3 regions of the Limosilactobacillus sp. DJ3M12 genome follow, and region 2 is predicted to be linked to each of the others. Evidence: predicted binding sites of a transcription regulator. Region 2 holds the regulator's gene; each other region holds the start of a gene.
The links. The regulator LexA, encoded in region 2, represses DNA repair genes until DNA is damaged. The targets are predictions, from matches to a motif close to CNAACANNTGTTNG.
Positions count from the first base shown of each region.

Region 1 (8,441 bases), on a different contig from region 2:
CAGAAGTTAATTCAGATTGATACAGTAAATGGTAGCGAAAAGGACGAAGCAAGTTATATTAAAAGGACCTTAGAAGATCATCATATTTCCTGTGAATTAGTTCCTTTTGCACCCAACCGCACCAATTTAATTGCGGAGATTGGTGATGAAAAGGGGCCGGTACTCGCTCTTTCTGGACATTTAGATACGGTAGCTGCAGGTGATTTCCAAAAATGGACATATCCACCATTTGCTGGCCAATTAGTAGACGGTAAAATCTATGGTCGGGGAGCAGTTGATATGAAGTCGGGATTGGCAGCCATGGTGGGTGCTTTAATTGAGCTTAAAGAAGCAGGTTTGCCAAAACATGGAAAGGTTCGCTTGATTGCCACTGTTGATGAAGAAGTTGGTGGTCAAGGTTCTCTTGAAATGACTGATAAAGGGTACGTTCATGATGTTGATGTGATGGTAATTGGGGAAGCAACTACTGGCCAAATTGAATATGCTCACTGTGGCTCTTTTGATTATATTGTTGAGTCTTATGGAAAATTGGCTCATAGTTCGCAACCAGAATTGGGAATTAATGCTGTTACAAATCTAGTGAAATTTATCAATAAAGAATCACGGGCGTTTGACGATGCAGCAGTAAGTCCCACCCTAGGAAAATTAATTCATAGTGTGACTGTCTTTCATGGTGGAGAGCAGTTAAATTCAATTCCTGATTACGCATATTTGAAGGGGAATGTTCGCACGATTCCAGAATGTGATAATCGGGAAACAGGAAAAAGACTACAATCAATCATTGATGAGTTAAACAAGGAGACAGGGGTTGAATTAAAACTAAAGATAGTTGCTAGTTTTATGCCAGTGGTTACAAATAAGCAAGATCGCTTCATTGCACTTGCTCAAACGGCAATTAAAAAGGTTAGCGGCAGGCAACCGGATGTAGTGATTTCTCATGGGGCAACGGATGCATCCCGCTATGTTTTAGACAATCACAATTTTCCAATAATTGAATACGGACCAGGGATTGAAAAGTTATCACACCAAATTGATGAACGTATTGCGCTTGATGATTATTTAACGGCTCAGCAAGCTTACGTTGAAATTGCTAAACAATATTTGAATAATACTAAAGACGATGAACAGGCTAGTAGTTAAGCATGACCGTACAGAGACTCCAGCTGGTGGAAAAGGAGCTTTTATGCTAATGAATCACACCTGGGAGTAAAGATTTTTTGACTGAAAGAAGAATCCGGGAGTCACCCGTTATCACAAAGAGTTTCGTCGCAAATGACTGAACTTAATGAGGCAGTTACTGTGAGGTAGCTGTGAAAAAAGGTGGCACCACGCATACTAAATACGTCCTTTGAAGATTTATTCTTCAGAGGGCGTTTTTTTGATAAAGGAGAAGATACGTATGAAGAAAAAGATAATTAATTTCGGATTAGTTTTAATATTGCTTTTACCTTTAATTGTTTTTGCAAGTGGCTTTAAGATTCAAAATGAGAATTACCGGGCAAACCACACAGATACGTGGGAAAGAATAAAGAAGCGGGGAACATTACTTATCGGGGTTGATGATACCTTTGTTCCGATGGATTTTCGAAAAAAGAACGGTCAATTGGTTGGTTATGATGTTGATTTATCTCGCGCAGTTGCGAAAGTTTTAGGATTAAAAGCTGATTTTCAGTCAATTGATTGGTCAATGAAGGAAACCGAATTAAAAAATGGCACAATTGATTGTATTTGGAACGGTTATACAGCTACTCCTTCCCGACAAAAACGAATTGCATTTAGCAGAGTTTATGAGCTATCTGGCCAATCATTGGTGGTACGAAAAGATAGTAAAATTAAAAATTTCGCGGATATGAAAGGAAAAACGTTGGGAATTCAAGAAAGCTCAACTGCTCAAACTGATTTTGACAAATATCCCCAAGTATTGAAGAAACTAGTTAAAGGACAGAAGCCAATTCTTTATCAAGATAACTCGAGTGCTTTCATGGATCTGCAAGCAGGCCGCACACAAGGAGTACTTGCCGGGACTGTCTATGCCGGCTATTATGCGACCCACATTGCAAATAATAATAATTATAAATTGATTTCAGCATCTGCTTATCCTGCAGACCGGGTTGCGATTGGAATGAGGAAGGGGGACCGGACGCTTATTAATAAAATTAACTATGCTCTTGGGGTTCTTCAAAAAGATGGTACCTTACGACGGATTAATAAAAAATGGCTAGGAATTAATAGTAATTATCTGGGACCGGTTGCTGAATTTCGAAAATCCAACAATAATCGTTAATGATTTGTTAAAATTTTATATAACAAGGACTAAGGAGGTTTTTTAATGGGTGCAATCAAATGTAATGATACATTAGCGGTGTCAATTCATCGGATTCGTAATTCAGATTTAAACGAACACGGGACAGTATACGGGGGACGAATCTTGGAATTAATTGATGGTCAAGCCTCGGTAGCAGCAATGCGAGTAGCTCGAACAACAGTTGCAACAGTATCAATGGATGAGATCCAATTTCTGCGACCATTTGACCTTCAAGATTCAATGTGTATGGAGGCATACGTTACCGGCTTTGGGAAGCGATCAATTGAAGTATTTACAAAAGTAATTGGCGAGCACTTGATGACCGGTGAACGTTTCCTCGGCTTTTATTGTTTTATGACTTTTGTAATTCTTGATCCTGAAAAACAAACGGCATTTAATAAATTAATTCCGGAAACTGAAGAGCAAAAGACGTTAATGGCAACATATTCTCAACGTGTTAAACAACGGCAAATCCAGCGGCAAAAACAGCAAGAATTTCTGCCTCATATTTCAATTTCCAAGCCGTGGTAAAACTTTAGTAAATTTTTAAGTAAAAAGCGACAGATAGCATTTTATGCGGTATACTAAAAAGCAGAGTATGACATAAAGGAGACATTATTGTGAGCTGGAAAGATACTTATAAGGTTTGGCAAGAACGAACAGATCTTGAACCAGACTTAAAGCAAGAATTAGCTGCAATGAGCGACGATAAAGAAATTGAAGATGCCTTTTACGGTCCATTATCATTCGGAACTGCAGGAATGCGGGGACTAATGGGACCAGGAATTAACCGGATGAATGTTTACACTGTCCGTCAAGCAACTGAAGGTTTGGCAACTTTAATGGATTCATTGGGTGATGATATTAAAAAACGAGGAGTCGCTATTGGTTACGATTCTCGGCACAACTCCCGTAAATTTGCTCATGATGCTGCTCGTGTATTAGGTGCTCATGGGATTAAGGTTTACATCTATGATAATTTACGCCCAACGCCTGAATTGTCATTTGCAGTTCGTCACATGGGGACTTATGCGGGAATCATGATTACCGCTAGTCATAACCCTAAGGAATACAATGGTTACAAGATTTACGGTGAAGATGGCGGACAGATGCCACCTAAAGAATCTGACATGATGACAGGTTACATCCGTAAGATTGATGATATTTTTGACATTGCTTTAGCTGATGAACAAGAAATGCTTGACAATGGTTTGGAAACAATCATGGGTGAAGATGTTGATGCTGCATACCTTGCTAATGCTAAGGGTGTAACTGTTAATCCTGAATTAGCCAAGGAATACGGTAAAGATATGAAATTTGTCTTTACCCCATTATGTGGAACTGGCCGAATGCTTGGTGAACGGGCATTGCGTCAAGCTGGTTTTACAAATTATGAAATGGAACCAACTGAAGCACAACCAAATGGTGATTTCCCTGGTTTGGAACATCCTAATCCAGAATTCCCAGAAGCATTTGTTCGTTCCATTGCCCTTGGTAAAAAAGTTGATGCAGATGTGTTGATCGCCACGGACCCTGATGCTGACCGGCTTGGATGTGCAGTTCGTCAACCAGATGGTGAATATCAATTGCTAACTGGTAATCAAATTGCTTCTATCATGCTTGCCTACATTCTTGAAGCGCATAAACAAGCGGGAACCTTACCAAAGAATGCTGCTGCGGTAAAATCAATTGTTTCTACTAACTTCGCTGCTAAGATCGCAGAAAGTTACGGCGTTGAGATGATCAATGTTTTAACTGGTTTCAAGTGGATCGCTGACCAAATTCATCAATATGAGACTGGCAAAGCTGATCATACCTTTATGTTTGGTTTTGAAGAAAGTTATGGTTACCTTATTAAGCCATTTGTTCGTGACAAGGATGCTATCCAATCCTTAACTTTACTTGCTGAGGTTGCCGCTTATTACCGTAGTCGTAACATGACCCTTTACGATGGCTTACAAGAATTGTTTAAGAAGTACGGCTACTTCCGCGAAAAGACAATTGCTAATACTTATGCTGGTGTTGATGGCCCAGCTAAGATTAAGGCTTTAATGAAGAAGTTCAGAGAAGAAGCCCCAACTCATTTTGCCGGTCATCAAGTAGTAGTTACTGAAGACTTCGCTAATGGGACTAAAACTACAGCTGATGGCGAAGTAAGTGAATTAGGTATCCCAGAATCAAATGTATTGCGTTACATTCTTGATGATGATACTTGGATTGCTATTCGTCCATCGGGAACTGAACCAAAGCTTAAGTTCTACATTGGTACAAGTGCTGATACCTTAGATAAGGCAAATGAAAAATTAGCTGATTTCGAAAAGGCTTTACAAGAGTTTGCTGAATAATAATAACTGAGAGACTGTTGAAAAAACTTTGCTTTTTTCAACAGTCTCTGTTTTTATATACGATATTGGGGATGTCACTAAGATTAAATTTTTCCTCACCTTTCTTGAAATTTCGCCAAAAAATTGTATGATTGTACAAATTAATTATTTTTTGGGAGGACTTCATCGTGGGAATGCATGAATATCTGAAAAGTTTAAGCGACCTCGAAATGATTAACCGCGCTCCAGGATATTTTAAATTTGAGGAACACAATGTGGCTGCCCATTCATTTAAGGTAACGCAAGCAGCACAAATGCTTGGTGATATTGAAGAACAAGCCGGAAATGAAATTGATTGGCGTTCTTTATATGAAAAAGCTCTTAATCATGACTATACAGAACGCTTTATTGGTGACATCAAAACACCGGTAAAGTATGCTACCCCTGAATTGCGCTCAATGCTGGCGCGGGTTGATAAATCATTAACAGAAAACTTTATTCAATCTGAAATTCCGGCTGAGTTCCGGGCAGCTTATGAACGACGATTTGCGGAAGGGAAAGATGATACTTTAGAAGGTAAAATCCTCGCGGTTGCTGATAAGATTGATCTTATGTATGAATCATTTGGTGAGATCCAAAAAGGTAATCCTGAACCAGTTTATATGGATATTTATAAGTCGAGCTTGACGGCAATTATGGATTTTCGTGATATGGCTAGTGTCCAGTATTTCCTTAAGAAGATTTTGCCAGAATTATTAAAAGATAATGCAGATGGTAATGCGAAAAACCAATTAGCAATTATTACTACGCAAATTATTCAACAATAATTTATGCTTTTAGGCTTCCTTTTATCAAATAGTTGATTTTTGCAAGCGCTTTCTTATAATAGAAGTAGAAGGTAAAAATTAACAAAGTAAAGGGAGGCGGCAAGGATGACACCAAGTTTATTTGCAGGAACATTTGCAATTTTAGTATTGTGGCTAATCGTTGATATTATCTGGGAATTGAGTCGACCAAGAGACATTGTAATGCGGCGCCTCTGTGCTTGGCTTAATCTTATTGCGATTATTGGTGGTTTTTCTGTATTTTATGGAGTAACCCATTTTGATAATGCTAATCTTGTTCCGTGGTTTATTTGTTTGAATTGGATTAATGTTGTTGCCGCGGGCTTACAATTTTACTTTGGTTACTTTCGGCAAATTAAATGATAAATAAAATATTTTAAGAAGTGAGTGAAAATGGGCCTGTTTGGAGAGATTGTTTTCTACTCACTTTTTTACTGTAAATTTATAGACGAATACATGTTTGGGTGATAAACTAATAACAGTAAATAATAAATAGTCAGTGATAAGTGGGATGCGGTAATTTATGAAGTTGCGATTCCACTTTATTTTATTTAACTGCGACGTAAGGGAGGAATTTCTTTTGATTTACCGGCAACCAGATAAAAAATTTGAACTAGTGTCAGAGTACAAACCAACCGGCGATCAGCCCCAAGCAATTAATCAATTGACAAAGGGGATTGAAGATGGTGAAAAAGCTCAAATCTTATTAGGAGCAACAGGAACAGGAAAAACATTTACAATCTCAAATGTGATTGCCAATGTTAATAAGCCAACTTTGATTCTTTCCCATAATAAAACTTTAGCTGGACAGCTCTATGGTGAAATGAAAAAATTCTTCCCTCACAATGCGGTTGAATATTTTGTTTCCTACTATGACTACTATCAACCGGAAGCATATGTTCCATCTAGTGATACTTATATTGAAAAAGATGCGTCAATTAATGATGAGATTGATAAGCTGCGGCACTCTGCCACCACTTCCTTACTGGAACGAAATGATGTAATTGTCGTTGCCTCTGTTTCTAGTATTTTTGGATTAGGGGATCCTCGAGAATACCAAAATAGTGTTCTTTCTTTGCGCGTTGGTCAAGAAATTGAACGTGATCGATTGTTGACTGCACTGGTTAATATTCAATTTGATCGCAATGATATTGATTTTCAACGGGGGCGTTTCCGCGTTCGTGGCGATGTAGTTGAAATCTTTCCGGCGTCGCGTGATGAACGAGCATTGCGAATTGAATTCTTTGGGGATGAGATTGATCGGATTCGTGAAGTTGATGCGCTGACAGGCGAAGTGATTGGTGACCGGGACCATGTTTCTATCTTCCCGGCTACTCACTTTATGACTAATGAAGAAGTCATGGATCGGGCATTGCCACAAATTGAAGCTGATATGAAGAAACAAGTAAAGAAGTTTACTGATGAGGGAAAGCTTCTTGAAGCAGAGCGAATTCAACAACGGACAACTTATGATATTGAAATGATGCGTGAGATGGGCTATACCAATGGAATTGAGAATTATTCGCGTTACATGGATGGTCGAAAGTCCGGCGAACCTCCCTATACCTTATTAGATTTCTTCCCTAAAGATTTCTTATTAGTTGTTGATGAATCCCATCAAACCATGCCGCAAGTACGGGGAATGTATAACGGGGACCGAGCGCGGAAACAAATGTTAATTGATTATGGGTTCCGCTTACCAAGTGCTCTTGACAATCGACCATTAAAACTACCAGAATTTGAACAACATGTTAATCAAGTTGTATATATGTCTGCAACCCCAGGCCCATATGAAATGGAACAGACAGACCACGTTGCTCAGCAAATTATTCGACCGACTGGGTTACTTGACCCAACAGTTGAGGTTCGCCCGGTAATGGGACAGATTGACGACCTAGTTGGTGAAATTAACAAACGTATTGAGAAAAATGAACGTGTTTTTGTTACGACCCTGACGAAAAAGATGTCCGAAGACCTTACTGATTATCTAAAAGATATGGGGTTAAAGGTCAAATACCTTCATAGTGATATTAAGACTCTTGAACGAACGCAAATCATTCGTGATCTCCGTCTTGGTAAATTTGATGTTCTTGTTGGAATTAACCTCTTGCGGGAAGGGCTAGACGTTCCAGAAGTATCCTTGGTCGCCATTCTTGATGCCGATAAGGAAGGCTTTTTACGTAATGAACGTTCACTTATTCAGACGATTGGTCGCGCGGCCCGGAATGAGAATGGGGCAGTAATTATGTATGCTGATACCGTGACTGACTCGATGCAAAAGGCAATGGATGAAACAAAGCGGCGACGGACGATTCAGATGAAATACAATGAAGAACATCACATTACGCCGCATACAATCATCAAGCCAATTCAAGAAGCAATTACTGTTACTAAGAAAGCAACGGATGAAGCTGAAGCAGATAACAGTGCTGAATTTACTGACAAAGATTTTGCAAAGCTAGATAAAGAGGCCCAAGCAAAGATGCTTGATGAATTAACAGAGCAAATGCGCTCTGCTGCTAAACGCCTTGACTTTGAACAGGCTGCTACGCTTCGTGATACGATAATGGAATTAAAGACAAAAGCAAAAAAATAGAGGAGGGATTATTTCGTGGCAAATGATAAGATCATAATTCATGGGGCACGGGCTCATAACCTAAAAAATATTGATATTACTATTCCGAAAAACAAGTTAGTCGTTGTAACTGGCCTATCGGGTTCTGGAAAGAGTTCTTTAGCTTTTGATACATTATATGCAGAAGGACAACGACGCTACGTGGAAAGTTTATCGGCTTATGCGCGGCAATTTTTAGGCCAGATGGATAAGCCAGATGTAGATTCGATTGACGGGTTATCTCCAGCAATTTCAATTGACCAAAAAACAACATCCCATAATCCGCGTTCAACGGTCGGAACCGTGACTGAAATTAACGATTTTCTCCGCTTACTATGGGCACGGGTTGGTAT
Region 1 covers NZ_CANCWY010000019.1:7,942-16,382, reverse strand. The annotation lists gene QOS06_RS08740 (ArgE/DapE family deacylase) at 1-1,140, shown strand, start outside; gene QOS06_RS08735 (amino acid ABC transporter substrate-binding protein) at 1,400-2,284, shown strand; gene QOS06_RS08730 (acyl-CoA thioesterase) at 2,330-2,836, shown strand; gene QOS06_RS08725 (phospho-sugar mutase) at 2,926-4,650, shown strand; gene QOS06_RS08720 (YfbR-like 5'-deoxynucleotidase) at 4,818-5,456, shown strand; gene QOS06_RS08715 (hypothetical protein) at 5,562-5,837, shown strand; gene uvrB (excinuclease ABC subunit UvrB) at 6,055-8,070, shown strand; gene uvrA (excinuclease ABC subunit UvrA) at 8,086-8,441, shown strand, end outside.
Region 1: uvrB (excinuclease ABC subunit UvrB) is a predicted target of LexA. The motif match lies at 5,924-5,937, and genes of this name have one in related genera.

Region 2 (8,441 bases):
TTGGCGCATTTCAATTGAAGTTTGTACCCGGGTAGGAACACCAATTGATTCAAGCGCATCTTGAAGTGATAAGGCATTCATAATAGTTGCTAACATTCCAATGTAATCAGCTTGCGCACGTTCCATCCCTAATTCAGCACCAGTAACACCACGCCACATGTTACCACCACCAACAACGATGGCAATTTGAACGCCCAAATTATGAACTTCTTTTAATTCTTTAGCTACATCCTTTAAAACGGGTGGGTTAATCCCAAAACCCTTGTCGCCAGCTAATGCTTCTCCACTGAGCTTTAAAATTACTCGCTTATATTTAATATCTGCCATATGATATCCTCCTTGAATTGGTAAGTTAATCTTTAAAAAAGGACGCACTACATTGAGTACGTCCTCCTTTTGACCGAACGCTTAGTTCATTTGGTCCTTAACTTCTTGAGCAAAGTCATCTTGCTTTTTTTCGATTCCTTCACCGACTTCGTAACGAATGAAGGACTTCAACTTACCATTCTTGCTTGAAACGTATTGTTCAACAGTTTGGTCAGAATCCTTAACAAAGTCTTGATCTGCTAAACAAATTTGTGAAAGGAACTTGTTTAAACGACCTTCAACAATCTTGTCAACGATCTTTTCAGGCTTTCCTTCGTTTAAAGTTTCTTCCTTGAAGATAGCACGTTCATGGTCAAGACGTTCTTGAGAAACATCATCACGAGTCATGAATTCAGGGTTGATAGCTGCAACGTGCATTGCAACGTCTTTAGCAGTGGCATCGTCAGCACCTTCTAAGACAACCAATGCAGCAATTTGACCACCTTGGTGTAAGTATGCACCAAAGCTATCGCCGTCATCCTTTTCTACAACAGTAAACCGACGAAGGCTAACCTTTTCACCAGTTTTTTGTGTAGTACTGATAATATCATCATTTAATGTGCCATTTTCAGTCTTGATTTCTAATGCTTCTTCAACATTAGCAGGCTTGTTTTCACTAATTAACTTAGTAACCTTCTTCAATAAGTCCTTAAATGGTTCACTAGCAGCAACGAAATCAGTTTCTGAATTCAATTCAACGATTGCAGCTGTATTGCCATTAACAGCAATATCAGCTAATCCTTCAGCTGCAACACGATCACTCTTCTTGGCTGCCTTAGCAATACCCTTTTCACGAAGGTAGTCCATTGCTTTGTCCATGTCACCATCACTAGCAACTAATGCCTTCTTAGCATCCATGATACCGGCACCGGACTTTTTACGTAATTGCATAACTTGAGCAGCTTTAATTTCAGCCATGACGAAATCTCTCCTTTTATAATCTTTTTTGAAAAAAGGGCTGTTTAGTACTTAGGCCAGAATGGTCCGTACAAAACAGCCCAAGAATTTAATATTTTTAGTCTTCTTTACCTTCAACGCTGTTCTTCAAGTTCTTTAATGAATCTTCGCTAACAGTTTCGTTAGCAGCGTTATCATCAGCAGTTTCTTGTTGAGCATCGTCTTGACCTTGCTTACCTTCAACAAAAGCATCAGCCATCTTTGAAGTGATTAAGCGAACGGCACGGATAGCATCATCGTTTGATGGGATAACGTAATCAATGTCGTCTGGGTCAGTGTTAGTATCAACCATAGCTACGATTGGAATGTGTAACTTTTGAGCTTCCTTAACAGCGATTTGTTCCTTGTGAGGATCAACAATGAACATAACATCTGGGATCCGTGGCATATCTTCAATACCACCAAGGAAACGTTCAAGCTTTTCACGTTGCTTAGTTAAGACAGCAACTTCCTTCTTAGGAAGAACATCAAATGTACCGTCTTCGCTCATCTTCTTAAGTTCCTTCAAACGAGCGATCCGTGATTGGATAGTCTTCCAGTTGGTCAAAGTACCACCTAACCAACGGTGGTTAACGTAGTATTGACCTGCACGAGTAGCTTCTTCTTCAATAGCATCTTGAGCTTGCTTCTTTGTACCAACAAATAAAGCAACACCATCGTTAGCAGCAACATCTTTCATGTAGTTGTAAGCAGTATCAATTAACTTAACAGTCTTTTGTAAGTCAATGATGTAAATACCGTTACGTTCAGTAAAGATGTATTCTTCCATCTTTGGGTTCCAACGACGAGTTTGGTGACCGAAGTGGACACCGGCTTCAAGCAATTGCTTCATAGATACAACAGACATAAATAATACCTCCAAATTGTTTCTCCTCCCCAGTCTTCTTCTGGCAATGGGACTATTTAAGCACCCTCACCACCATCATTCTGGGTGTGAAATTGGCGCGTAACACCGAAATATAGTATACAAAAAACCTTGCAAACTGACAAGGTTTTTCACTTAACTTATTTTAAAATTTAACTAGTTTATCTGAGGTGCCAGTTTTAATCAAATCTAGATTGGCGGACAAACTCATCTTAACCATATTTTTAATTGCTTGATCAGTATAGAAAGCAATATGTGGCGTGATTAAAACATTTGGCCGATCAACTAAATCCTTAAATTCGTTATAATCAACTTCTTGGAAATCAATTTGCTGGTTAAAAATCTTGGTTTCACCAGTCATTACGTCTAAAGCAGCTCCTCCGACTTTACCGCTATTCAACGCTTCAATCAATGCCTTTTCATCGACTAATGGTCCACGTGCAGTGTTAACCAGTAAGACCCCGTCCTGCATCATTGCAAATGTTTTTTCATTAAGCATTTTATCTGTCGCTGGAACATGAGGTAAATAAAGCGAAATAATTGTTGCCCGTTTATATAATTCATCAAGGCTAACGTATTCAACAATTTCTTCTAGTTCCTTATTTTGGTGACGGCTATATGCAATCACTTTTGCACCAAAACCAGCAAAGATTTTAGCTGCTGTGGATCCAATGTTTCCTGTTCCAACTATCCCGACAACCTGCTTATTCATTTCCTTAGCAATATGCGGTGCCCAGTTATAATCTCCTTTTGCTAATTTTAAATAAAATTCTTTTGTTCGACGTAAAAGGTTGAGTGCTTGAGTAACTGAAAATTCAGCAATTGCAGCTGGGGAATAAACTGGTACGTTAGTAATTTGGAAACCAAGTTCTCGTACTAATTCATGATTAAGATTATCAACCCCAACATTCCGCAATGACATCTTTGTAATACCATTAAACGCTAATTGACGTAAGGCCTCGTCTGAATAAGGCTTTTGCTGGAATACTACTACTCCATCGCTTCCCTTAGACAAGTTGACTGTGCTTTCGTCTAAAAGTTTCGTTGTTGAGTCTACAGTTACTTCAGGATGTTCCTCTTGCCATTCCTTAATGTAAGGAACTTCATCCTGATAAACACCATACATATAAATCTTCATCTTAATTCCTCCGTAGTTTCAATAAATCGACACCATGGTCAAGTAAAAATTTTTCTTTTTGGCGGCGGGTTTGATGTTTAAAATAATATTCCGCACTCAGGGCATCATGCTTTGATTCAAATTCCTCTGAATAAATAAGCTTTAGCGGATGACGCTTTTTCACACGAGTATATTTTGCCCCTTGATAAGTCTGATGGGTATGAAAGCGCCGTTTAACATTGTTGGTAAAGCCACAATAAAAGCTATTATCTGCACAATACAATACATAAATATAGTATTTCTCACTTGCCATATAATAACTCCTGAACCGCTGGAGTATACTCGTTATCTGCTCCATGAACAATCAATGGTGGTACTACTTTTACTCCTCCAGGTCGGCCATCCTTAATCACTTCAAGCAACAAAATATTCGCATCACGATCAGGTTTAGGATGAATAAATTGAATTCTTTTAGGTGCTAATCTATTTTCCTGACACACTTGTAAAATCTCACCTAAACGATCTGGACGATGCACAAGATACCCATGACCATTCATTTTTAATAAGCCACTCATCTTTTTAACAACTGTCACTAAATCAGTCGCTATTTCGTGACGAGCAATCGCTAAAGCTTTATTTGGATTCTTCTGGCTTTGGGCTGTAACTGGGAAATAAGGAGGATTACAAAGGACAATATCAATCGAGTCCTTAGAAATATAATCATTAACGTTTGCGATATCATCATTAATGACGGTATAACGATCTTGTAAATCATTTAGCAAAATTGTCCGTTCAGCCATATCAGCAATCTGTGGTTGTAATTCAACTTCGGTAAATGTTCCGCTAAGCTTATCGTGGAGAAAAATGCCGATTGCCCCATTTCCAGCGCACAAGTCAACAATTTTTAATTTCTGTCGATGATTGGGACGCACAAAGTTTGCTAATAAGACAGCATCTAACGAAAAAGCAAAATAATGGGGATTTTGGATTATCCGTACATCCTGACTATATAACTGATCAATTCTTTCATCCTTTTTTAAAATATTTCTGTTTTCCATTATGTCCTCCATTATTTTTGTACTTGCAAGATCCACTTTTTTTCGTCATACTGAGGAACGAAAACTTAATTTTGTTATAGATTGGAAGATTGACATGTTGTACACTTTCCTCGTTAAAATCGTTAATCCATTTTTAAATTTGATTAACGGACGACCTAAAATATACAATAGGGAAAACATCCCTGAAGGCAATTATATTATTATTGCACCTCATCGTACTTGGATGGATCCTGTCTTACTAGCGCTTGCCGTATGGCCCAAAAAATTTAGCTTCATGGCTAAAAAAGAACTTTTTAAGAATCCAATTGCTAGCAAATTCTTAAAAGCACTAAATGCCTATCCGGTTGATCGGAAAAATCCAGGTCCGTCTGCTATTAAAAAGCCGGTTACAATTTTAAAGAAGACTGACTTATCGACCATTATTTTCCCTAGCGGATCACGCTACTCATCTAAATTAAAAGGCGGGGCCACCGTGATCGCTAAAATGGCAAACGTCCCCTTAGTTCCTGCTGTTTACCAGGGACCCCTAAAATTTGGCCAGCTATTTACCCGTAAGCCGCGCCAAATTGCATTTGGGAAGCCTATTTATATTGACCGAAAGCAACGGCTCACTCCCGAAGTACAGGCTGACTTAGAAAAGCAAATGCAAGACGCCTTTGACCAATTAGATAGACAAATTGATCCCAATTATAAATATATTGTTCCTCCAAAGCCAAAGAATGATGAATTTTAATTTCCAATATAAAAGGATGTGATAAAAATCACATCCTTTTATATTATTTACGATTTGACTTTTTAGCTTGTGCTTTCATCGCTTGCATCATTTGATGTAATTTACGACTTGATGGTTTTTGTCCCATTTGAAGCATCATCGTCCGCAGCATCTCTTCCGAAATCGGTGGATTATTGCGGAGGTAGTTTTCCATGTATTTACGTGCACCAAAGAAGCCGATAACCAAACCGACTAATAATGCAAGAATCATTAGCATGATCGTCATACCCACAATTACTTCCTCCTTTGCTCGTTACCTATCCATCTTACACGAAAGAGCAATTTTTGAAAAGAGCAAATCGCTGTTAATCGTCACGAAGTCCTTTTTTACGTTGAATTTCACGAACCTTTTCAGGAGTAACCTCTTTACCTTCTTTATCAAAAATCCGCATCATTTCAATATTACTACGCATTGCTTCTCTAAAGTTCTTTAGGTATTCCTTACGTAAACGATCTCGTTCTTTAGTTTCTTCCTCAGTTAAACCTTCTTCTTTATTCTTATGAGCAAGTTCATTAATTCGCTTCAATAAAGCATCTTGTTCTTTCGATTCAGCCATTATAATCATCTCCTTAATAAAGTCGATTTTACTTATTTTATAAAATTAATGCAAATCACGAACGTACGTTTGAAATATGCATCTATCTATGATAAGCTTAACACAATTAATGATAATGAGGTGTCAATATGGCAAAGGTAGCAAAAAATAAACAAATGGCCGTCCTAAATTATATTCATAAACAAGTTGAAGATCATGGCTATCCACCGACTGTTCGTGAAATTTGTAGTGCTGTTGGACTGTCTTCAACTTCAACAGTCCATGGACACATCTCTCGCTTAATTGAACAAGGATTCTTACAAAAAGACCCTTCTAAACCTCGAGCACTTGAGATCACACCCAAGGGACTTGATATTTTAGGTGTAAAACCGATTCAAAAAGAAATTCCAATGCTTGGTGTTGTTACGGCTGGGCAACCAATTTTAGCAGTTGAAAATGCTACTGAGTTTTTCCCGATACCTCCTTCTATTCAAGATAATAATGATTTGTTTATGCTTACCATTCGTGGAACTAGTATGATTAAAGCAGGGATTTTTAATGGCGACCAAGTAATTGTGCGTAAACAATCCACCGCTAAAAATGGTGATATCGTTATTGCAATGAATGATGATAATGAAGCTACTTGTAAACGATTCTATAAAGAAAAAACACGTTTTCGTTTACAGCCAGAAAATGATACGATGGAGCCAATCTTCTTAGACAATGTAAAAATCCTTGGTAAAGTAGTGGGACTATTTCGTGATCATATTTTCTAAATAAAAAAGGAGTCCATTTTGGGGCTCCTTTTTATTTAAGTTATTTGGCTTCATAAATCCGTTGATGATCCTTTTGCCCTTTAAGAACGAAAGGTAATGGATCATTAGTAACATCAAACTCGATATCCTGGTCATTCATTCCTAATTGACTACTGAATAGTTTTTCGTATTCTGCTACCGAAACCTGGTGACGATGTTCTAGTTCTTCTTGAATATTATTCATATAATGCTCGTAGCCATCTTCTAGGATTCCTGTGTAGAACTCTCCTTCTGCACCAGAACCATAGCTAAATAACCCAATTCGGCTTCCAGCTTTTAAGTCACTATTTTGTAACAATGACATTAATGATAAATATAGGGAGCCAGTGTAAAGGTTACCAACTTGACGTGAAAATAGTTGACTTGCGGTTAATTGTGTTCGTAATCGTTGAGCTACCTCATCATTACGATCTTTGAGCAGCCCTTCTAACCCTTTCTTTCCCATTTTAGTAAATGGCATATGGAATGTAAGGGCAGCAAAATCTGCTAATTCTCGCCCAGTTAATTGCTGGTAACGGGTAAAAGTTTGAAGGAAAAATTCAATATAAACATTAGTAGAGTATTTTCCATCTACTAAAGCTTCTGTTGCATATAACGGCCGCCAAAAGTCCATTATATCCTTACTATAAGCAACCGTTGTATCTTCAAGGGTTAGGATGTGAGGGTTCCGCGAAATCAGCATTGCAACTGCTCCAGCTCCTTGAGTCACCTCTCCTGGCGTATTTAATCCATAACGAGCAATATCAGCAGCGATCACCAATACAGTTTCTTGAGGATTAAGCGCCACTACTCCCTTTGCAAATTGGATAGCAGCTGTTGCAGAATAACAAGCCTCTTTCATTTCTACCGTTCGGGTGAAGTCGCTAAGCCCTAATAAGCGTTTAATGTAGATTGCACTCGCTTTTGAATTGTCAATTCCTGACTCAGTTGCCACAATTACTGTCGAAATATTTTTTTCTAATTCCGGAGTAAGCAATTTTTTCGCTGCCGTAGCTCCTAAAGTCACAATATCTTGCGTAGGTGGCACAACTGCCTGTAGATCCTGTCCAATTCCAATGGTAAATTTATTAGGATCTACGCTGCGTTCTTTTGCTAATTCAACAAGGTCTAAATAGTCATTTGTTGTTGCAAAAGCCATTTTGTCAATACCAATTCTCATTTCTTATCATCCTCTTGTCAAATAATTATAACTGATCCATCGTCTTATTTAGTAATTCATCGACCTTATTATTTCCAGCATTCGTTGCATGACCCTTAGTCCAATCAAAATGTAAATTAGGGAACTGAGGTAAAAGGGTAACTATTTCTTCCCATAGCTTCTGATTTGCTACCGGCTTGCCACTAGCAGTTAACCATCCCCGTCGCTGCCAATTAGTTAACCAGCCTTTCATAATTGGATCAAGTACGTAATGTGAATCCAAAATCGCTGTAATTGGTTGATCTTGGAGGCCAAGTTCTAATAGTTTAGTTAGTGCTTGAATTAAAGCTGTAATCTCCATTTTATTATTAGTAGCCCCAAATTCGCCAGCAGTTCCTGTATAAGCTTGATCTTTAGTTTGAATAAAATAAGCCCAGGCCGCTTTATCATCTGCCTTAACATGCTGTCCCAATTTATTGCCATGATTACGGGAGCCTCCATCAGTATAAACAAGAATGTTATCAGAATAATCAACCGTTTTAGTCGATGGTACGATATTTCCCGTAGCCTGAAGCCACTCATTAGCACCTTTAAACGTTAAAAAGCTTTTGAACTTAGCATTCGGATATCCATTAACTTCCTTCTGACATTCAGCCCAAGTTTTATATATTCCTGGATGACGACCTTTTTTGACTGCATAATATTTTTTTACCATAAAAATCCCCTAATTAAATTTCAAATTACATCATATATTAGAATATCATATCAGCAAGAAATCATTTCTGCAAAATTATTAAATAGCTATTTCCTTGATTGA
Region 2 covers NZ_CANCWY010000001.1:101,821-110,261, reverse strand. The annotation lists gene pyrH (UMP kinase) at 1-327, opposite strand, end outside; gene tsf (translation elongation factor Ts) at 409-1,284, opposite strand; gene rpsB (30S ribosomal protein S2) at 1,382-2,170, opposite strand; gene QOS06_RS00570 (D-2-hydroxyacid dehydrogenase) at 2,334-3,326, opposite strand; gene QOS06_RS00565 (GIY-YIG nuclease family protein) at 3,328-3,618, opposite strand; gene QOS06_RS00560 (tRNA1(Val) (adenine(37)-N6)-methyltransferase) at 3,608-4,363, opposite strand; gene QOS06_RS00555 (lysophospholipid acyltransferase family protein) at 4,458-5,096, shown strand; gene QOS06_RS00550 (YneF family protein) at 5,140-5,367, opposite strand; gene QOS06_RS00545 (DUF896 domain-containing protein) at 5,441-5,692, opposite strand; gene lexA (transcriptional repressor LexA) at 5,821-6,447, shown strand; gene QOS06_RS00535 (hydroxymethylglutaryl-CoA synthase) at 6,488-7,645, opposite strand; gene QOS06_RS00530 (ribonuclease H family protein) at 7,671-8,339, opposite strand.

Region 3 (8,441 bases), on a different contig from region 2:
TTAATTGCCTTAGGAATAACAACTTTAGGATTCTCTGCCTCAGCCGCTGTCACCCCTACCATTTCAATTCCAACAAAGGCAAATACAACCATTTGAAAAGAAAGCATGAAGCCCTTTGTCCCGGTAGCAAAAAAGCCCCCATCATTAACTAAATTAGCAGGAGTAGCGAGATAGCCGCTTACCGAATGAAAATGAAGTAAAACTAAAATGACACCAACGGCAATTAAAATAACAATTGCCAAAATTTTAATAAGGGCAAACCAAAATTCGAGTTCACCAAACGTACTAACAGTCATTAGATTTAATCCCAATAAAATTAGGAGAGTTATTAATCCAGGTAACCATTGGGGAACTTGAGGAAACCATAGTTGAAAATATAAGCCAATGGCGGTAACTTCGGCCATTGCCAATGCTAGCCAACACACCCAATAAGCCCAGCCCATTACAAAACTCACGCGATTACCAAGATAATCACGAATCGCATCCATAAACGAATGATAATGTAAGTCGGAAAGAAGCAACTCTCCCAGGGCCCGCATAATTCCAAAACAAATAATCCCAGTAATTAAATATGCTAAAAGGATTGCTGGACCAGCAGCGTGAATTGCCTTCCCCGATCCAAGAAATAATCCTGTCCCAATCGTTCCGCCAAGCGCCATTAATTGAATATGACGGCTTTTAAGCTTACGTGTAAATTCTTGTTTTTCTGCCATGATCCTCTCTCTTTCTCAATAATTGAAGTTTTATTAATCCTAGTTAGGTTTACTAGTCATTACTAAAAAAATCAACTATGATATATAACATTGAAAACCTATTGTATACCATTTTTCGTAGAAGGAGAAATTACATTGTACGCATTAGTTCACTGGATCCCATTTTTTATTTATTTTTTTGCAGGATCTGTCCTCGTTACCCATAATCACCTTTGGAAAAAATTTCCTAACTTCAGCCAGCATATTACAATTGCAACCTTTTTTATCTATTTAACTGCTATCGACTGGCTTTGTCTAACCCCTTCAATATTTAATTTTAGTTCTGCTAACAAACTTTTATTTTATTTTCACGGCGTACCATTTAATATCATCCCCCTCCAAGGACTCAGCCAAGAATTTTTCTTAAATATTGTGATGACCTTACCACTAGGAGTTTATCTTTATTTAATTAATCACCAAATGCCCTTCAGTCGTGCTATTCTCTACGGCTTTTTCTTCAGCTTATTTATCGAGTGTAACCAATTTGTTTGCGACCTTCTTTTCCATATTGGAAGGGTTGCCGATGTCGATGATTTGATTAGCAATACCATCGGAACTACAATTGGTTTTGCAGTAATGATCATACTTGATCAAACGATTTTTCATCAAGTTATTAAACAATTTATGCTAGTAGTTGGAAAATCTGATAAACTGAATAACTGAGGTGGTAAAAGATGATTACAAATGAACAAAGAGCGCATGATATTGCTCTTACCTTACTACAATCCCGAGCAAAAGATCTAAAGCCAATCGAAGCATATCATGAATATGTCAATTCATTATTACCAATCTTAAAGGAGATTGATAAGGATTTTCCCAACGGTATTAAAGAGCACCTTTAATTTCCCGGGAAATTACGACAAAAGGAGCTGTGACATAAGTTAGGTCACTTCCACAAAATACGAACAGCGCAGTACAACAATGGCCTTCAGCGTTCGACTTTGCCGGACGCTGAAGGCCTATTGTTGCTTGCGGGGGCTCCCAGAGGCTAGCTTCGCATCGAAAAACGAAGTCACAAGTGACTTCTGTCTCGCTCCCTTTTCCTACGATTAGTCAAGAAAAATATTTAGAAAAGAAGAGTATACTAAACCAACCCGGTTCTTCTTCAAAAATCGAGAATTAGTGGTATATTAAAATTGTGAGGTGGTTATGCCTTCACAGGGACTATTGAGTCCGTATACCGATAGTGGTATTTTTCATGGTGCTTAATCATGGATAAGAGACATTTCAGAGTTTTATTCATACAAGCTACCATGGCGACCTTGTTCAGTTTTGGATGAGGTCGTTTTTCTTTTAAACGATAGTAATAGTCAACGATATGATTAGAATTAGCGTGTTGTTGGCGGATCATATTACCTACAGTAAAATATAAGAGCTTACGGGCAATCGGGTTTCCACGCTTATTAATGTGGTCTTGACCTAAATAGGTTCCAGATTGGTAACGACGAATATCAATTCCGACAAAGGCATTAAGCTGATTGGCATTGTCAAAGCGACTAATGTCGCCCAATTCTCCCATTAACTGAGCCGCAGTTTGTTTCCCAATTCCCGGAAAAGAGCAGTATAGGATATACTCTGGTAAGTGCTGGGCAATAGATTCCATCCGCTTGATAACCTCTTCCCTTTTACGGGTTAAGGCAATTAATTGGCGAGCATAGTAGCGAACTTCATCAACCTGAATGGCATCACCAGAAACAGCCGGATATGATTTTTGGGCGAGATCGATTAATCGATCGGCATACTTATAAGCTTTCATCTTAGATATTCGTTTATCTGTAGATGCCATTAGAATATTCTTTAATTTAACTCTCGAATAAGGCCTAACTAGTGCTGGATGAGAAAAAAGCTCCACGATATTCAACGCTAATTTAGATGTTCTATTTACAAATAATTGCTTAAGTTCTGGAAAAACTTGTTCAAGTGCAGTATGAAGATGATTTAGACGATAGTTCCAATCAGCATTGAGCTGATTATAGAACCGACTAAGCTCATGTAACTGAAGATGGTCTTTTTTCCAAGGAACTGTTAATCGAAAAGCATTTTCCTGGACAGTGAGCGCAATCCGATGAGCGTCTTTCTGATCGGTCTTAACTCGTCGTAGACTCTTGGACTTTAAATGAAGTTCTAGTGGATTAAGACGGCAAAAGCGGAGACCATTGGTCTCACAGAAATGTTCAATTACTCGCGAATAAATTCCAGTCGCTTCAAAGTAGATAATTGACTTCTGAGCTTTCTTAATCATATCTCGTAGAGCATTAAACCCCACTTTCGTTTGTACTAAAGAAAACTCCTTTAAACAGTGTTTCCCTCGATACCAGACACAGTAGCTTTTCCCCATTGAAACATCCAAGGCAAATATATCAGCCATAAAAAAACTTCCTTTCTATAAATAGAGCTAGACATAACCGCTATCCTAGATTTGTACTTTATTTCCTAAATACTTGAACTCGTAGTTCCACAACCTAAAAGCAAAATATCAAATCAAAGATAGCGGAGATCATTTTATAATACGGACTCGAAGTCCCTGGGAGCATGATCGATCTTAGCTCTATCTTCAGAATAACAAAAAAGTCCAGGACAATAATTATTTTTATCCTGAACTAATCTTAGGTTGTTTACTATTTCATCCTATATGTATTATACTACCTTGTTGAGATTTCCTTTCTTCTTGTTTTATTAACCCATTTGAACTATGATATTAATAATTTTATTTTTAGGGAGGTTTTTCAATGTTTGAAGAAACTAAAAAGGGCTTTGACTGGTTTAGCCTAATTGTTGGGGTCTTATTTATCATTGCCGGAATTGCATCATTCACGCGGCCAGATAAAACCCTTCACTTCTTAGCCATTGTTGCCGGAATTACTTTTATTTTCCGCGGAATTTATGAATTATGGTTCCGTCAACGAATCGGTCGAATCTTAGGAGAATCCTCAGGTTGGTTAATTTTTTCTGCAATTTTAGATATCATTTTAGGAATTATTTTTCTTTTCCAACCAAGCTTTGGGGTACTCTTCATTGCTATCATCTTCGCTATCTGGTTTATCCTTGATTCTATCACTGAGTTGATCAGTGCGAAGTTTTTCAAGGAATTTCATCGTGGATACTACTGGTTCATTGTAATTCTAGCAATTTTGAGTTTGGTATTAGGAGTTATTCTTTTATTTAGCCCATTACTTTCCGCTATTACAGTGGTATGGTTAGTTTCAACATTCTTGATTGTGTTCGGAATCATGAAACTTATTCAAGCATTTTAACGTATACCTTATATTAAAAGAGATCAGCAAAACTGATCTCTTTTAATTTTACGAATATTTTGAATTATAAGCCTTGTTCCGTCATCAAATATTAGGTGATGAGCATGGTAATCAATTCGTTTTAATTTTCCCGTGTATTCTTCATAAAAACCTGTCTTACCATTAAAGAATTCAACTTTTATTAACGGATGTGATCGGCCCCGTTCAATCATGGCAAGTTGGACTCTAATTCGATGCCTCATCTCAGCTGTGGGATAAGTCTTATGACCATACTTTTCCCCTACCTTTGCTAATAATTGATGGTAGCCGGTCAAGGCCGCAAAAGGAGAAAACTGAGCAGCGCGATCTTCGGTGGTCATTGGCGTATGAGCTTGAGAAACATGCCGAGGGGTGTTGATAATATCACGATACTTTGAGGTATCACTAAACAAGCTTTTTTCTATTTTCAGCAAATCTTCATTTTCCATTATGCTTGGTGCCCTCCAATCTGATTATTTCTTTCCAAAAGAGTAGCACCTTTTTTCAAATCCGCTGCTCGAATAATGGCGTTTTTACCGTACTCATTTTGCAAATCAAGGACAAGTCTTTGTAGTTTTTGATCCTTTTCTTGAACTTCGGAACGATTCTTATGTTTTTTCATTGAGTCCGTAAATAAATCTAACTGCTCATTATAATTCGCCAATCTGGCAAGCCGTGGTGAGAGAAGGTGGTTCGCTATTACCGTAATTTTACGAGCTGTCAATCGCCGGTCAAGGCCAGAATCACATAACTTCATAAATGCCTCCATCAATTCTGTACCAGATGAAGTCGGTAAGGAAAGATTAGCTTTTCCATGCATTGGCTTTGGCGCCTGGCGTCCATAGAAGTCTGTCACTAATGGTCCTTGGTAATCCTCCGATATATTAGAAACATCATAGGCGACCCTTAAAGCTACTTGATCAGTTACTAAGTTTTGCTTGGTTAACTGGAGAGCCAATGAATTAACCATCTCTTGAATCACTAACCGGATTTCTGTAAAGTTATAAGGTCGAGGCAACACCTGCCCAGAATACACCCCATGATCTGATGAATGATAATTTTTGATATCTTTAATGGTGGCTGACTCATATCCCCACGCATGGTCAATAATGATTTCCGCATTTTTTCCAAATTCGCGGTATAATACTTCTTCATTCATTGGATCAGATAACTTTCCCAAAGAACAACGAGCAATATCTCCCATTGTATGAAGACCTAGCTTTTTTAGTCGTCGCGCATACCCAGGACCAATTCGCCAAAAGTCTGTTAGTGGCTGGTGCGCCCAAAGGTAACGGCGAAAAGTATGTTCATTCATCTGTGCAATCCGGACCCCGTCTTCATCCCCTGGAATCCGTTTAGCTACTATATCCATCGCTACTTTCGCTAAGAAAAGATTGGTCCCAATTCCTGCAGTTGCAGTAATTTGTGTCTCTGCTTTAATTGTTTGGATGATTTCCTTAGCTAAAGAACGGGCGCTAACATGGTACTTATTAAGATAATCGGTAATATCCATCATTACCTCATCAATAGAATAAACGTGGATCTTTTCTGGTGGTAAATAGCGTAAATAAATTTCATAGATGGCGGCACTTTTTTCAAGATAAAAATTCATTCGTGGGCGCGCAATCCTATAACCAATTTTAAGTTCCGGTGATTTTAATAGTTCATCCCGGTAAATTGAAACAACTGGTGATAATCGCTGGTGAGACATTTCTCTGGCACGACGATTATTCAAGTATGCTACTCGTTGTTCCACCTCATACAATCGCGGGCGACCAGAAACACCAAAATTTTTCAAAGCTGGTGAAACGGCGAGACAAATAGTCTTACTAGTTCGCGATTCATCGGCAACTACGAGGTTAGCGTTTAAGGGATCTAGCCCACACTCAGTACATTCGACCGAGGCATAGAATGATTTTAAATCGATTGCCATATATGTTCGCCCCATCATGAGAATACCTCCAGCACTTCAGTAAATATTATTATATCTTCAATCAAACATATGTTCAAGAAACAGTTAAAAATAAGGAGGCTAGAAAAACTCAGCCTCCTTATTTAACTTAATTTAATTATTCAATATCAATATGATTTTCATCGTCATCAGTCTCATCCTTCTTAGGAAGAGTAATTGTCAAAACACCATTCTTGTATTGAGCTTTGATATCCTTCTTATTTACATCTGGTAAACGATATTGCCGACTCATTTGGCCATACCGACGTTCAGAATGCAGAACATTGCCATCCTTATCACCATCATCATCAAAGGTATCCCGATGACCAGTAACTGTCAAAATATCATTGGCATAATTAATGTGAATATCCTTCTTATCAAATCCAGGCATGTCAATCTTTACGGTATAATTTTTGTCATCTTCTGTAACATCTGTCTTCATGTGATCAGCAACCGGAGTTAGGTTAGAGAAGAAATCATCGTTCATCCAGTTACGCATGTTCATCAAACTATCGAATAAATTATTACGGTTTTGTAATTCATTAGCCATAAAGAATGCTTCCTTTCCTTCTTATTCATTGTCTATGTTAAACGCTTTCAGCTAAAATGCAACTAATATGCTAGGGACCATTGACTAAAAAGAATATAATAGAAGTAGGAAAATAGAAAGGAGCCGCGCAAGATGAAAAAAGTCACAATCAATGATGTTTCAATGCCCGCAATTGGAATCGGAACATGGAATATGGGAAATTCTCTCGTCAATCGGTCCACAGAAATTAAAGCCATTCAAACTGCAATTGACGTTGGCGCACAAGCTATTGATACTGCGGAAATGTATGGCGATGGTCGTTCTGAAGCACTTGTCGCTGAGGCCATCAAACCATATAGTCGGGAAAAGCTATTCTTAATTGATAAAGTTCTTCCTTCAAGTGCCAGCAAGACAAAACTTGAGCATAGTTTAGACCAAAGTTTAGCTGCCGTAGGAACAGACTATTTTGACCTTTACCTTTTACACTGGCGGGGTGGGATTCCGTTAGCAGAAACAGTCAACGAATTAGAGAGAGTTAAAAAGGCAGGAAAGATTAAAGCATGGGGAGTCTCAAACTTCGATGTCAGTGATCTTGAAGAATTATGGCGCCTTAAAAATGGCACTGATTGCGTTGCCAACGAAGATCTCTATAATCTCGATAGTCGCGGAATTGAATTTGACCTCCTTCCCTTAATGAAACAGCATCAGCTTCCATTAATAGCCTACTCTCCCCTTGCACAGGGTGACAGTCTATCTGGAAAGTTAACCGAGAATCCGCTACTAAAAGAAATTGCCGCAAACCACCATATGACCGTTAGTCAGATCATGCTTGCATGGGTCTTAAGAATTGGAAATATCCTTGCTATTCCAAAGAGCAGCAGCCCAAAACATGCTGAAGAAAATGTTGCAGCTGGTAACATTGAACTAAGTGATGATGAGTTACTTGCTTTACAAAAAGAGTTCCCATCACCAAATAAAAAAGTACCCCTCGCAGTAATTTAAGAGTTACAATGTGACATAATAAAGCTAAAAATCGAACTACAATTTTGCATTTCACAAAGTTGCAGTTCGATTTTTCATATATGAGGAAAACTAATAATTAATTTTCTTGATTAGCCTTTACCGGGTGATAGCGATGAAGACGTTGAGATCCTACATCGATTTCTGCTGGATTACCTTTGTGGCCCGGCTTAATCTCAACAAGGCCTAACTTAATAGCCCCCACAGGACAAACAAGTGCACACAGTTGACAACCGACACACTTACTCTTATCAAAAACTGGTTGCCGTTTTTCATCATCCCAAGTTAATGCTTGGTGAGCACCATCTTGACATGAGATAAAGCAACGTCCACAACCGATACACTTATCCCAATCAATCTTAGGGTAAACCTTGTAATTTCGGTCAAGCTGATTAGTAGGAATAATATTCTTATTAGCTAAGCCGACAAGATCTTGAAGGTGGTCTACATGCTGTTCTTCCATGTAATGCATTAAACCATTAGTAAGGTCATCAATGATCCGATAACCATATTCCATGATCGCAGTTGTAACTTGGAGAGTAGTAGCACCCAAAAGAATAAATTCAGCAGCATCTTCCCAGGTTTCAATTCCCCCAATTCCAGAAATCGGTAGTTGTTCAAGGCCGGCTGCTGACCGTAATTGTTGTAAGAAACGTAAAGCAATTGGCTTAACAGCTTTCCCAGATAATCCAGAAACAGAAGATTTACCATCAATATTTGGTAAACCAACTTTCTTCTTCAGATCAACATCAACAATTGATTTAACAGTATTGATTGCGGAGAAGCCATCTGCCCCTCCTTCTAGACATGCCTTAACAATCGGAACCATCGTCGTAATATTTGGTGTCATCTTCGCAAGAACTGGAAGGCTAGTCCCGCGTTTAACGGCTTCACAATTCTTCTTACATAATTCTGGA
Region 3 covers NZ_CANCWY010000002.1:154,795-163,235, forward strand. The annotation lists gene QOS06_RS03190 (amino acid permease) at 1-713, opposite strand, end outside; gene QOS06_RS03195 (VanZ family protein) at 804-1,415, shown strand; gene QOS06_RS03200 (hypothetical protein) at 1,427-1,594, shown strand; gene QOS06_RS03205 (IS110 family RNA-guided transposase) at 1,900-3,120, opposite strand; gene QOS06_RS03210 (HdeD family acid-resistance protein) at 3,482-4,006, shown strand; gene QOS06_RS03215 (hypothetical protein) at 4,030-4,473, opposite strand; gene QOS06_RS03220 (Y-family DNA polymerase) at 4,473-5,975, opposite strand; gene QOS06_RS03225 (Hsp20/alpha crystallin family protein) at 6,094-6,525, opposite strand; gene QOS06_RS03230 (aldo/keto reductase) at 6,658-7,506, shown strand; gene preA (NAD-dependent dihydropyrimidine dehydrogenase subunit PreA) at 7,604-8,441, opposite strand, start outside.
Region 3: QOS06_RS03220 (Y-family DNA polymerase) is a predicted target of LexA. The motif match lies at 6,020-6,033, and genes of this name have one in related genera.